DNA from 3 places in the Geodermatophilus sp. SYSU D01119 genome. Region 1 is predicted to be linked to each of the others. Evidence: riboswitches for the same ligand, from Rfam matches in the RefSeq annotation. Region 1 holds a riboswitch; each other region holds the start of a gene.
The links. Region 1 has a riboswitch for cyclic di-AMP ahead of ACI79X_RS19855 (transglycosylase family protein). Riboswitches for the same ligand answer to the same signal wherever they lie in the genome.
Positions count from the first base shown of each region.

Region 2: another riboswitch for cyclic di-AMP. It lies ahead of ACI79X_RS09465 (transglycosylase family protein); the one in region 1 lies ahead of ACI79X_RS19855 (transglycosylase family protein).
Region 3: another riboswitch for cyclic di-AMP. It lies ahead of ACI79X_RS02970 (hypothetical protein); the one in region 1 lies ahead of ACI79X_RS19855 (transglycosylase family protein).

Region 1 covers NZ_JBJGYL010000031.1:7,960-12,416, forward strand. The annotation lists gene treY (malto-oligosyltrehalose synthase) at 1-1,641, shown strand, start outside; cyclic di-AMP (ydaO/yuaA leader) riboswitch at 1,885-2,019, shown strand; gene ACI79X_RS19855 (transglycosylase family protein) at 2,023-2,598, shown strand; gene treZ (malto-oligosyltrehalose trehalohydrolase) at 2,822-4,457, shown strand, end outside.
Region 2 covers NZ_JBJGYL010000009.1:114,544-119,000, forward strand. The annotation lists gene ACI79X_RS09450 (isochorismate synthase) at 1-54, shown strand, start outside; gene ACI79X_RS09455 (methyltransferase domain-containing protein) at 54-674, shown strand; gene ACI79X_RS09460 (nucleotidyltransferase domain-containing protein) at 726-1,595, shown strand; gene ACI79X_RS09465 (transglycosylase family protein) at 1,659-2,927, opposite strand; cyclic di-AMP (ydaO/yuaA leader) riboswitch at 2,932-3,101, opposite strand; gene ACI79X_RS09470 (cupin domain-containing protein) at 3,161-3,580, opposite strand; gene menD (2-succinyl-5-enolpyruvyl-6-hydroxy-3-cyclohexene-1-carboxylic-acid synthase) at 3,725-4,457, opposite strand, start outside.
Region 3 covers NZ_JBJGYL010000003.1:58,058-62,514, forward strand. The annotation lists gene ACI79X_RS02955 (protein kinase domain-containing protein) at 1-446, shown strand, start outside; gene ACI79X_RS02960 (DNA-directed RNA polymerase subunit alpha C-terminal domain-containing protein) at 472-1,074, shown strand; gene ACI79X_RS02965 (hypothetical protein) at 1,089-1,439, shown strand; cyclic di-AMP (ydaO/yuaA leader) riboswitch at 1,579-1,734, shown strand; gene ACI79X_RS02970 (hypothetical protein) at 1,983-2,990, shown strand; gene ACI79X_RS02975 (ROK family transcriptional regulator) at 3,009-4,211, opposite strand; gene xylA (xylose isomerase) at 4,314-4,457, shown strand, end outside.

The DNA.
Region 1 (4,457 bases):
GTCGAGGACGGCGCCGTCGACGGGCTGCGGATCGACCACCCCGACGGCCTCGCCGACCCGAAGGGCTACCTCGACCGGCTGGCCGAGGCCTCCGGCGGGCGCTGGACGGTGGTCGAGAAGATCCTCGAGCCCGGTGAGGACCTGCCCGACAGCTGGCGCACCGCCGGCACCACCGGCTACGACGCGCTCGCCGAGGTCGACGACGTCCTCGTCGACCCGGCGGGCGAGGCGGGCCTGACCGCGCTGGACACCGAGCTGTCCGGCCGGGAGGTCGACTACGCGCAGCTGGTGCACGACTGCAAGCGCGAGGTGACCGACGGGATCCTCGGCTCGGAGGTGGCCCGGCTGGTGCGGGTGATCGGCGAGCTGCCGGGCGTTGACGTGGAGACGGAGAAGGAGGCGCTGGCCGAGCTGCTGGCCACCTTCTCGGTCTACCGCAGCTACCTGCCCGACGGCCGCGAGCACCTCGACGCCGCGGTGGCCGCCGTCCGCGACCGCCGGCCCGACCTGGTCGCCGCGGTCGACGCGCTGCACCCGGTGCTGGCGCAGGCCGGCACCGAGGCGGCCACCCGCTTCGAGCAGACCAGCGGCCCGGTGATGGCCAAGGGCGTCGAGGACAGCGCCTACTACCGGTGGGCGCGCTTCGTGGTCCTCAACGAGGTGGGCGGGGACCCGGCCCGGTTCGGCAGCACCGTCGAGGAGTGGCACGAGGCGCAGGCGCGGCGGCTCGCGCGCAAGCCCGAGTCGATGACCACGCTGACCACGCACGACACCAAGCGCAGCGAGGACACCCGGGCCCGCCTGGCCGTCCTCGCCGAGGTGCCCACCGAGTGGGCCGACCTGGTGCGCGGCTGGCTGTCGCGCCACCCGCTGCCCGACCGGCCGCTGGCGCACCTGGTGTGGCAGAACCTGGTCGGCGCCTGGCCGCTGTCCCGCGAGCGGGCGCACGCCTACGCGGAGAAGGCGGCCCGGGAGGCCGGGCTGTCGACGACGTGGACCGACGTCGACGAGGAGTTCGAGGCCGCGCTGCACGCGATGGTCGACGCCGCCTTCGACGACGCGACGACGCACGGCGAGATCGAGGCGTTCGTCGAGCGGATCGCGGCGGCGGGGCGGTCGAACGGGCTGGCGCAGAAGCTGCTGCAGCTGACGATGCCCGGCGTCCCCGACGTCTACCAGGGCACCGAGCTGTGGGACCACTCGCTGGTCGACCCGGACAACCGCCGCCCGGTCGACTACGACGAGCGGCGCGCACTGCTGGCCCGGCTCGACGGCGGTGAGGTGCCCGGGGTCGACGCGACCGGCGCGGCCAAGTTGCTGGTCACCTCGCGGGCGCTGCGGCTGCGCCGGGACCGCCCGGAACTGTTCACCGGCTACACGCCCGTGCAGGTGACCGGGTCCGCCGCGCAGCACGTCGTCGCCTTCGACCGCGGGTCCGGGGAGCAGGGCGGCGCGGTGACGGTGGCGACGCGGCTGCCCGTGGCGCTGGCGGCGTCCGGCTGGGGCGACACCGCGCTGGCGCTGCCCACCGGAGCCTGGCGGGACGTCCTGACCGGCACCCGGGTGGTCTCCGACGCCGGCGGGACGCCGGTGGGCGAGCTGCTCGCCCGGCTGCCGGTGGCGCTGCTCGTCCGCGACTGAGACGGAGGTCACGCGGGGACCGGGCGGTCGCCCGGCCCCTGCGTGACCTGCGGCTCCTCCCCGTGGCCGACGAGGCGCCCCTCCCGACACGCCCGTGACGCGTGGGGCGGACGAGCCACGGCGTGACCCGTTCGTTACCTTGGCTGCGCACGCGGGTCCAGAACGGCCACGTGCCGGAGCCGGTCCGCCGAACCCCGTCCGCCGGGCTCCGTTCCTCTGCACAGCCAGGACGGGGGTGGGGGACCCATCTCGGCGCCTGCACCGTGGTCACGGGGGGACCGGACGCAGCGCCTCGGGGTGAAGCCGCACGTCGTGCGGCCGGGGCACCGATCGCTCCGAACCCGACAGCTCACCTCGCAGGCGGTGGATCGGAGATCCCCCATGCGCACGTCCACCTCCCTGATCCGCCGTGCCCTCGTGACGACCGGCGTCGCGGCGGTCGCCCTCGGCGTCGCCGCCGGCCCCGCCTCGGCCGCCGCCCCCAACGACTGGGACGCCGTCGCCCAGTGCGAGTCCAGCGGCAACTGGTCGATCAACACCGGGAACGGCTACTACGGCGGGCTGCAGTTCAGCCAGAGCACCTGGGCCGCCTTCGGTGGCACCGCCTACGCGCCGCGCGCCGACCTGGCCACCAAGGCGCAGCAGATCGCCGTCGCCGAGCGCACGCTCGACGTCCAGGGCCCGGGCGCCTGGCCCACCTGCGGCGAGGGCCTGGACCCGTCGGCGCCCGAGGCGGGGTCCCCGGCCGCGGCACCGGCCCCGGCCCCCGCTGCCGCCCCGGCCGCCGCGCCCGCCGCCTCCGGCGACACGCACACCGTCGTCCGCGGCGACACGCTGGCCAAGATCGCCCGCGCCGAGGGCGTCGACGGCGGCTGGCGGGCGCTGTGGGCGGCCAACCGCGACGCGGTGCCGAACCCGAACCGGATCTCGGTCGGCCAGGTGCTGCAGCTGCCGTGACCCGCGTGCGGCGGCCGGGGCTCCCCCGGCCGCCGCACCTGGTGGCAACCCCGGGCGCAGCGCAGTGGCCCGCCAGCCGGCCGCGGCGCAGTGGTCGGCCGGCCGCGGCGCAGTGATCGGCGGGCGGCAGCGCAGTGATCGGCGGGCCGCAGCGCAGTGATTGGCGGGCCGCAGCGCGGGCAAGACGGTCCGGTCACCCCGCACGCCCCCTGGAGGTCCCCGCATGTCCGCACCCGTCGAGTTCGCCGTCTGGGCGCCCGTGCCCGAGCGGGTGCGCGTGCAGGTCGACGACGCCGTGCACGACATGCGCCGCGACGAGCGCGGCTGGTGGCGCGCGGAGGTCGAGGCCGGCCCCGACGCCGACTACGGCTTCCTGCTCGGCGACGACGACACGCCGCGACCCGACCCGCGCGCGCGGCGGCAGCCCGCCGGCGTGCACGGCCTCTCCCGCCGGTTCGACCCGTCCGCGTACGCCTGGGGCGACACCGCGTGGACCGGGCGCCCGCTGGCCGGCGGCGTCGTCTACGAGATGCACGTCGGCACCTTCACCCCCGAGGGCACCCTCGACTCGGCGATCGACCGGCTCGGCCACCTCGTCGACCTCGGCGTCGACTTCGTCGAGCTGCTGCCGGTGAACACCTTCGACGGCGCCCACAACTGGGGCTACGACGGCGTGCTCTGGTACGCGGTGCAGGAGAGCTACGGCGGCCCGGCCGCCTACCAGCGCTTCGTCGACGCCTGCCACCAGCGCGGCCTCGGCGTCATCCAGGACGTCGTCTACAACCACCTCGGGCCGTCCGGGAACTACCTGCCGCTGTTCATGCCGGTCTTCAGCGAGGGCGGCGCGAACACCTGGGGCGAGTCGGTGAACCTGTCGGGGCCCGACTCCGACGAGGTGCGCCGCTACATCCTGGACAACGCGCTGATGTGGCTGCGGGACATGCACGTCGACGGGCTGCGGCTCGACGCCGTGCACGCGCTGGTCGACGAGCGCGCCACCCACGTGCTGGAGGAGATGGCGCGCGAGGTCGAGGCGCTCTCGGTCGCCGTGGGCCGGCCGCTCACGCTCATCGCCGAGAGCGACCTCAACGACCCGCGCCTGGTCACCCCGCGCGTCGCCGGCGGCACCGGCATCGACGCGCAGTGGAGCGACGACTTCCACCACGCGCTGCACGCCACGCTCACCGGCGAGGGGCAGGGCTACTACCGCGACTTCGCCGAGGCCGGGCTCGGCGGGGTGGCCAAGACGCTCACCGGCGCCTTCTTCCACGACGACGCGTGGTCGAGCTTCCGCCGTCGCCACCACGGCCGGCCCGTGGACACCACCCGGCTGCCGGGCTGGAAGTTCCTCGGCTACCTGCAGGACCACGACCAGATCGGCAACCGCGCCGTCGGCGACCGGATCTCGGCCACCCTCTCCCCCGGCCTGCTCGCCGTCGGCGCCACCCTGGTGCTGACCAGCCCCTTCACCCCGATGCTCTTCATGGGCGAGGAGTGGGGCGCCGCCACCCCGTGGCAGTTCTTCACCAGCCACACCGACCCGGACATCGGCCGGGCGACGGCGGAGGGCCGCAAGAGCGAGTTCGCCGGGCACGGCTGGGACGCCGACGAGGTGCCCGACCCGCAGGACCCCGAGACCTTCCGCCGCTCGAAGCTGGACTGGTCGGAGCCCGAGCGCGAGCCGCACGCCCGGCTGCTCGAGGTGCACCGGACGCTGCTTGCCCTGCGGCGGCAGCACCCCGAGCTCGTGGACGCCGACCTGTCGGCCGTCGAGGTCGGCTGGGACGACGAGGACCGCGTGCTCGTGGTGCACCGCGGCGGGCTGCGCGTGGTGGCCAACCTGTCCGGCGAGGAACAGG
Region 2 (4,457 bases), on a different contig from region 1:
CTCGCCGAGACCCAGTCGAAGTTCGCCGCCTTCCAGGCCGCGCTGGAGAGCTGATGCGGCTGGTCCCCGACCTGCGCTGGGACCACAACGCGCACTACCGGCCCCTGCTCCTGCGCGCCGTGCCGCGCGGCGCCGGCCGGGTGCTCGAGGTCGGCTGCGGCGCCGGTGACCTCGCCGCGGCGCTCGCGCGACGGGCGGCGCGGGTGGACGCCGTGGACCGCTCACCGGAGATGGTCGCGGCGGCCCGCGCACGGGTGCCCGGGGACGTACAGGTCCTCGAGGCCGACGTGCTGGCCCTCCCCCTGCCGCGCGACGCGTACGACGCCGTCGTCGGCATGAGCGTGCTGCACCACCTGCCGCTGGAGGAGGCACTGCGGGCCCTCGCGGCGGCGCTGCGCCCGGGCGGCGTGCTGGCGATGGTCGCGCTGCCCCGCACCGACCTGCCCCACGAGCTGCCGGTGGAGCTCGCCGCGGCGGTCGCGGACCGCGCCGTGGGGCTGTGGCGGGCCGTGCGCGGCCTGCCCGTCGAGCTCCCCGCGCCGGGGATGCCGATGCGGGACCCGGAGCTCACCGTGCGGGAGGTGCGGGCACGGGCCCGGGCGGTCCTGCCGGGCGTGCGCGTCCGCCGCCTGCTGTTCTGGCGCTACGGGCTGGTGTGGCGGCGTCCGGGCTGAGCGCCGGGGAATCCGGTCGGCAGGGGCCATCGGCCCTGGTTGGGTGGCCCGGTGCGTCCCGTCCCGACCGTTCCCGGCGACCGCTCCCTGCCTCCCCCGTTCGACCACCCGCACGCCTCCGCGGAGGCCCGCGCGATCGCCGAGCGGGGGACGGTCCTGCGTGCCCAGGTCGGGTCCGGCGTCCACGGCACCTCGGTGGCCGGCCAGGACGACCGCGACGAGATGGGCATCTGCCTCGAGCCGCCGGAGTTCGTGACCGGCACCGGCCGGGTGCCGGCGGGGCTGTCGACGACGGCGACCGTGCCGTTCGAGCAGTACCACCGGCACACCGCCTGGGACCGGCCCGGCGGGCTGGCCAACCGCTCGGGCGCCGGTGACCTCGACGTCGTCGTCTACTCGGCGCGGAAGTGGGCGCGCCTGGCGCTGGGCGGCAACCCGACGGTCCTGCTCCTGCTGTTCGTGCCGGACGAGGAGGTCGTGGTCCGCACGGAGACCGGGGCGGAGCTGGTGGCGCACGCCGACCGGTTCGTCTCGCGCCTCGCGGCCGACCGCTTCCTCGGCTACCTGCGCGCCCAGCGGGCGGCGATGACCGGCGCCCGCCCCGGCCGGGCGGAGCTCGTGGACGCGCACGGGTTCGACGTGAAGTTCGCGACGCACGCGCTGCGGCTCGGGCTGCAGGGCGTCGAGCTGCTGCGCACCGGCCGGATCACGCTGCCGGTGCCCGAGCCCGACCGCGCGTACCTGCGGCGGGTCCGCCGCGGCGAGGTGCCGCTGGCCGAGGTGGTCGCGGCGGTCGACGACGCCGAGGCGCGGCTGGTGGCGCTGCGCGACAGCCCGGCGGTGCCGCCGCTGCCCGACCGGGCCTGGGTCGACGGCTGGCTCCACCGCGCCCACCTCGCGTACTGGGCGTCGCTGTCCTGAGCCCGCCCCGGTACGACGAGGACCCCGGCCGCGGGCGGCCGGGGTCCTCGTGTCGGGCTGTCGTCAGCCGACGTAGTTCACGTGCACGTGGTCGAAGTGGTTCGCGGTGACGCCACCGCGGTCCTCCATGGCACGCCACGCGCCGTCGGGCGAGGTGAGGATGCGCTGCTCCCAGATGACGTACTCGACGCCGAGCTCGTCCCAGTGGTCCACGTGGTACTGCGCGATGGCGTCGCCGAGGGCGGCGTCGCTCATGACCATGTAGTCCAGGGCCTTGCCCGAGGGGTGGCCGTCGGGGTCGACGGCGCTGGGCCGGGTGCCGCCGAGGGTGATGTCGCCGGCGCCGGGGACGGCGCTGACGACGGCGTTCGCGGCCGCCTGCACCGCGGCGTGGATCGGCCCGGAGCTGTTGGTGATGGTGGCGACGGCGGCGACCGGGGCGGGCGCCGCGGCGACCTCGGGGGCGGCCTCGGCGAGCGGGGCGACCTCGCCGGCGGGCGCGGACTCCCCGGCGTTCGAGCCACCGGCGGGGGCCTCGGCCGGGGCGGGGCTCTGGGCGGGGGTCTCGGCCGGCGCCTCGGCGGCGGGGGCGGCGGGCGCGGCGGCCGGGGCCGCCCCGCTCACCGCGAACACCTGACCCGGGAAGATCAGGTTCGGGTTGCTGCCGATGACGTCGACGTTGCGCTCGTACAGTTCCCGCCAGCTCTGGGCGTGGGCGGCGGCGATCTCGGCGACGGTGTCGCCCCAGCGGACGGTGTAGTCCTCGGTGTCGGCCTCGACCGAGGCAGCCTCGGCCGGCGCGGCCTCGGCAGGCGCGGCCTCGGCAGGCGCGGCGGTGGCGGCCTCCGGCGCGGGGGCGGCCTCCGGCACGGGGGCAGCCTCCGGCGCCGGGGCCTCGGCGGCGGGCGCAGCCGGGGCGGCGGGCGCGGCCGGGGCGGCGGGCGCCTCGGCGGCGGCCGCGGTGGTGCCGTCGGCCAGGTACTTCCCGCAGGACGGCCAGGCGCCGATGCCCTGCCCGGCGAGGACCGCCTCGGCGATCTCGACCTGCTGGGCCGGGGTGGCGAGGTCGGCGCGCGGGGCGAGCTCGGTGCCGCCGAACGCGGCCCAGGTGGACTGGCTGAACTGCAGGCCGCCGTAGTAGCCGTTGCCGGTGTTGATCGACCAGTTGCCGCTCGACTCGCACTGGGCGACACCGGACCAGTCGTGGCCGGTGGAGGCGGAGGCGGGCGAACTGAGGACGCCCAGACCGACGACGGTGGCGCCGGCGGCGACAGGGGCCTTGGCGATGACCTTCTTGGTGCGGACGTAACGGGGTGCGCGGTGCTTGGACATGGTGATGATCTCCCGATCACCGCCGGCGAGGTGAGCTGTCGGGTTCGGGCGATCGGTGCCCGGCCGCGGGACGCGGCTTCACCCCGGAGACGCGTTCAGGTCAGGCCCCCGTAGGCCGTCACGCGCCGGAAGTGGGTCCCCCACCCCTGCCCTGGGAGTTGACGTGAGCGACCGGTGGGCAGGGTTTGGCGGACCGGGCGCCGCGCTCCTGTTTGCTGAGCGCGACCGAAACGTTACATACCGCTTTGGTAACTGTCGTCGTGTTGACACTCACAGTGGACGGCGTCCGGCGTGTCGGTCATCCGTCGTGTACCCGGGCGCGAGCGATCGGTCAGCGCCTCCGTCGCGTGACGAGCGCGCAGCTCACGCAGCAGGTCGTCGGTGACCTCGACCCCGGCCCCCGCCGCGGCGGGCACGTCCCGGGAGTACTGCTCGTAGCCCGGGGGTGTGTAGGGACACAGCGCCCGGACCTCCACCGCGCCCCCGTCGCGGAACCCGTGCAGCGCCCCGCGCGGCGCGTGTGCGAGGTCACCCGGCCGCAGCACCGCCTCGCCGTCGTCGGTGGACACCGTCAGCTCCCCGGCGAGGACGACGAAGGTCTCGTCGTGGGCGTGGTGCACGTGCGGCCGCGCGCCCACCACGCCAGGCGGCACGGCGAACTCCTCGACACCCAGGCGGCCGCCGGTGCCGGCGCCGGTCAGGGCGACCGGTGCAGCACGCCCGCCGCCGGGACCACCTCCCCCTGGCCGGCGCGGACCACGACGGCGCGAGGGACGACGGCGCGGGGAACGGCCTCCTCAGCCACCGGCGAGCGCCCCGGAGGCCGCCTCCCGCAGGGCGACGGCGAGGCCCGCCTCCGCGCGCTGGTCGGTGCGGACGACGACCACCCGCGGCCCGCCCAGCGCCAGCGCCCCCGGCAGCTCACCCGCGGCGGTCACGGCGGTGGCCTCCCAGCCCAGGGCCCGGGCGACGGCGACCAGGTCACGCCCGTGCGGCGTGCCGAACACCCGCCGGTAGTCGCGCTCGTACGCGGGCCTGCCCGGCTCGAGCTGGGCGAAGATCCCGCCGCCGTCGTTGTCCGGGACGACCACGGTGAGGTCCGGCCGCGCCTCGCCCTCGCCGGTCAGCAGGCCCTGGAGGTCGTGCAGGAAGGTCAGGTCGCCCATGAGCGCGACCGCGGGGCCGCCGTGCACCAGCGCCGCCCCGATCGCCGTGGAGATCGTCCCGTCGATACCCGCCACGCCCCGGTTGGCCAGCACCGCCACGTCCCCGCGCGGCACGGCGAGCCGGTCGACGTCGCGCACCGGCGTCGAGGAGCCGAGCACCAGCAGGGCGCCGGCGGGCAGCGCGGCGACGACGTCGCGGGCCAGCCGCGCGGCGGTCAGGCCGGGCGCGTCGTCGAGCAGCGCGTCCACGGCCGCGCCCACCCGCCCCGCGGCGGCCCACCAGGCGGCCGCCCACGCGGGGTCGGCCGGCGGCCCGGACGGCGGCACAGCTCGGGTGACCGAGGTGCTGGAGCGGGCGGGGTCG
Region 3 (4,457 bases), on a different contig from region 1:
GGGAGCAGGCGCCCGCGCCGTCGGACACCGCCGCTCCCGGCGACGCGTCGGGGCCCGCGCCGGCCGCTCCGTCGGGGACCACGCCGTCCGGTCCCGCCCCGTCGCAGCCGGCCGGGTCCGCGGCCCCGCTGCCGGGGGCCGGGGTGTCCGCGCCGGAGGACCCGGCGCCCGAGGGGTCCGGTGCCGCGCCGTCCGAGCCGGTGGAGACCGGGCCGGCGCCGTCGGACCCGGTGCCGTCGGACCCGGTGCCGTCGGAGCCGGTGCCGTCTGAGCCGGTGCCGTCGGACCCGGCGCCGTCGGACCCGGTCGGGCCGTCGCCGTCGGAGCCGGAGGCCCCCGCGCCGACGTCGCCGGGGTCGTCGGCGTCGTCGTCCGCGCCGTCGTCGGGCCCGTCCGGGCCGCCGTCGGCGGTCCCGTCCGCCCCGGACGCCGGTGCGGCCGGCTGACCGGCGCCGACTAGGGTCCTCCGCCATGCCGACCAGGTCGCCGGACGCGCCGGCAGGGACGATCGCGACGCTGGACCTGCCCACCCGGGCGGTGACCGCGCTGACCCGCGCCGGCATCACCGACGTCGCCGCGCTCGCCGGCCTCTCCCGACGCGAGCTCGCCGCCGTGCCGGGCCTCGGGCCGGGGCTGGTGAGCGCCATCCGCCGGGTCGTGCCCGAGCCGCCGGCGCAGTTGCCGCTCCCGACCGAGGACGACGGCGGCCCGGCCTCGCCGGAGATCCCGTCCTTCGCCTCGCTGCGCGACCCGCGCCGGCGCACCGCGTTCGACCTGCTGGTGCCCGAGACCCCGCCCGCGGCCGAGCCGACCACCGGGCGCGCCGAGGCGCCTGCCGCCGACGCCGCCGACCCCGGGGACGACGAGCCCGGGGACGACACGCCCGGGGACGACGACCCCGAGCCGGCGCCCGCGCCTGCGCCTCCGCCTCCGGCGGCGCCCCGCCCGGCCGAGTACGCCGACCTGCTCGCCTTCGGCGTCCGGGTGGCCCGCGCCGCCGTCGCGCTGCCCGCCCGGCTGGCCTTCTGGTCGGTGCGCACCCAGGCCGACTGCCTGCGCCGCCTGCTGGGCTGAACGAGGAGGAACCCGTGTCGCTGCAGCGCCGAGGGATCGCGCGCCGCCGCGCGGCCCTGGTGGGACTGGTCCTCGCGGTCGTCGTCCCCGTCACGACCGCCTGCGGCGGGGGCGACGGGGAGGGCGGCGGGAACGGCGTCGAGCAGACCGAGGACGAGGGTGGCTCGGGCGGCGGCTCCGGCGGCGGGGACGAGCCGGACGAGAACCAGCCGGACGAGAACGAGCCCGGCGAGGACGAGGGTGGCTCGGGCGGCGCCTCCGGTGGCGAGGACGAGCCCGACGAGGACGAGCCCGACGAGGACGAGCCCGACGAGGACGAGCCCGACGAGGACGAGCCCGACGAGGACGAGCCCGACGAGGGCTGAGCCCGCGGGAAACCGCGCGACACGCCGACGACGCGCGCGACACTCGTCACGCCCGGCGGGCGCGCGATTGTCACGGACCGATAACGACGTCTACCGTGGCGCCGTCCGACCGGTCGTCACGTCCCCGCCCGGGGAGTCCGGGCGGATGCCGCCGAGTCGCCCTCCGGGGCGAGCCGGGGACCCACCGCACCACTGGGGTGAATCCCGCGCGGCCGGACGCCGTCCGGTGCGCGGGTAGGGCTGCTTCCCGCCCGAACCCGTCAGCTGACCCGGTAGGCGGCCATCGGGAGAACGGAGAGCCGCCGGATGGCGCGCGCCCTCAGCACCACCGCACCACCCCCGCGCCGGCTCCGCCGCACCGGGGTGCGCCCCCGGATCTGACCGCCCCGGCCGTCCCCGACGCCGGTCCCGCGACCGCCCGGCCCGCCCGGACGCCGGTCGCCGGCCGACCGCGTCCCGCGGACCGCCGGAGCCGCCACGCACATCCGCCACGCCGTGCCCGTCACCGGGCCGCGTGGCCGCACCCCTGGAGCACAGCCCCGCATGGACGCCCCCACCGCCGAGATCCGCACGCCGGAGCCGGCCGCCCCCACCGCGGAGATCACCGTCCCCGCCGCGCCGCGCGCTGCCCGCCGCAGCGCCCGGACCGCCCGCACCGCCCGCCCGGCCGCCCGCCGCTCCGCCGTCCGCCGTCCCGGGCTGCTGCTCGGCGTCGCCGCCGCCGGCGCCCTGGCCGCCAACCTGCTGCTCACCCCCGACCCGGCGGCCGAGGCGCAGGCCGGCACGTCGGGGTCGGTCAGCGTGGCCGCGGCCCTGGGCCTGTCGGCCGCCACGGGGCCCGCCGCCGAGCCGGAGACCGTGCAGCCCCAGGACATCGAGGCGCTCGGCCAGGTCGCCGCCAGCCGCGGCAGCCGCGAGGCCGCCGAGACCGCCGCCCAGCAGGCGCAGGCCGGCGCCGACCAGGCCGTCCGCGACGCGCAGGCCGCCGAGGCCGCCCGCCTCGCCGCCGAGGCCGAGGCCGCGCGCGTGGCCGCCGAGGCGGCGGCCGCCGCCGAGGCCGCGGCCGCCGAGGCCGCCGCCGCGGCGGAGGCCGAGCAGGAGTCCACCGCCGCGTCGTCGTCCTCGTCGTCGTCGTCCTCGTCGTCGGCGTCCTCGTCCTCGTCCTCGTCGGGGACGACGGCCTCGCGCGTGGCCCGGATCAGCAACACCTCCGGCCCGGTGAAGCCGGTGGTGCAGGCTGCCGCCGACGCCGTGGTGAGCAACGTCCCCGGCGCCGCCTCGATCACCCTGGGCGGCACCCGGGCCAGCGCCGCGGATCCGGGCGGGCACCCGTCGGGCCTGGCCCTGGACTACATGGTCATGTCCGACGCCGCCCTCGGCGACGCGATCGTGCAGTACCACATCGACCACTGGGCCGAGCTCGGCGTCGACTACCTCATCTGGGAGCAGCGGATGCTGTCCTCACCGGGCGGGTCGTGGTCGCGCATGGAGGACCGCGGTGGCGTGACCGCCAACCACTACGACCACGTGCACGTCAACTACCAGGGCTGAGCCCCGGACCCGGTCCGCTCAGGCCGGCAGCCAGCGCACCGGGTCCTCGAGCACCGCGTCGAGGGCCCGGAGCGCCGCTCCCGTCGCGCCCGCGGCCGGCGCCGCGCTCCCGGAGTCGACCACCGGCCGCCGCCAGCGGGCCGACAGCACCCGGCGGGCCAGGTGGTCCTCGAGTTGCGGCCGCAGCAGGCCGGTGAGCTCGGCCAGGTGGCCGCCGAGGACGACGGTCGGGATGTCGAGCACGTTGACCACGCCGGCCAGCGCCACGCCGAGCGCCCACGCCGCGCCGTCGAGCGCCGCCCGCGCGGCCGGGTCGCCGGCCTCGGCACGGGTGCGCAGCTCGTCGGGGCCGGCGTCGGCGGGCACCCCGGCCGCGGCGAGCAGCGCCAGCCGGCCGGCGTAGCGCTCCAGGCAGCCGGTCGATCCGCACGGGCAGGCCGGGCCGTCCGGGTCGACGCAGACGTGGCCGATCTCGCCCGCCCAGCCCGAGCTGCCGGTCATCACCCGCCCGCCGAGCACCGCGGCGCCACCGATGCCGATCTGACCCGAGAGGTAGACGAAGTCGCGGTGCGGCCCGGGCCGTCCCGGCGCGTCCTCGGCGACGCTGCGCGCGGCCAGGTCGGCCTCGTTGCCGAGCGCGGGCGCCAGGTCCGCGGGCAGCGCGCCGGCCAGCACCTCCGCGGGGCACACCCGCGACCAGCCCAGGTTCGGCGCGCGCAGGAGCAGTCCGCGGCCGGCGTCGACCAGGCCCGGCAGCGCCAGCCCCGCCCCGACCACGCGGGTGCCCGCGGGCAGCGCGCCGAGCACGTCGGCCGCCAGCCCGCCGAGCAGTGTCAGCGCGGCGACCGGGTCGCTGTCGCGCAGGTCCTCCTCGCGCAGCCGCTCGGCGAGCACCCGGCCGCGCAGGTCGAGCACCCGCACGGCGACCAGCCCGGCGTCGACCTGCATGCCGAGGCCGGCGGGGCGCGCGCCGGGCGCCAGGGGGGTGGCGGGGCGGCCGCGGCGGGCGGCGGGCCCGCGCTCCACCTCGTCGAGCAGGCCCCCGGCGACGAGGTCGTCGACGAGGCGGGCCGCCGTCCCGCGGGTGGTCCCGAGGGCCGCGGCGACCCCGGCGCGGGACAGCTCGCCCGGGTCGGCGCAGACGGCGCGCAGGACCAGTGCGAGGTTGGTCGCGCGCAGGGTCGACTGCCGGGCACCGCTGGGGGTACGGCCGTCGGACACGGGTTGAGGCTAGCGGCCTCCGTCGTTTATGTTCTACGGCAGCACAAAAGCGGTGGCCCACGTCACCCGGACGAGCACCCCGTGCCCAGCGGAAGGAACCCCATGGCGAACCAGCCCACCCGCGAGGACAAGTTCAGCTTCGGTCTCTGGACCGTCGGCTGGAACGCCCGCGACCCGTTCGGCGAGGCCACCCGCCCGGCGATCGACCCGGTGGAGAGCGTCGAGAAGCTCGCCGAGCTCGGCGCC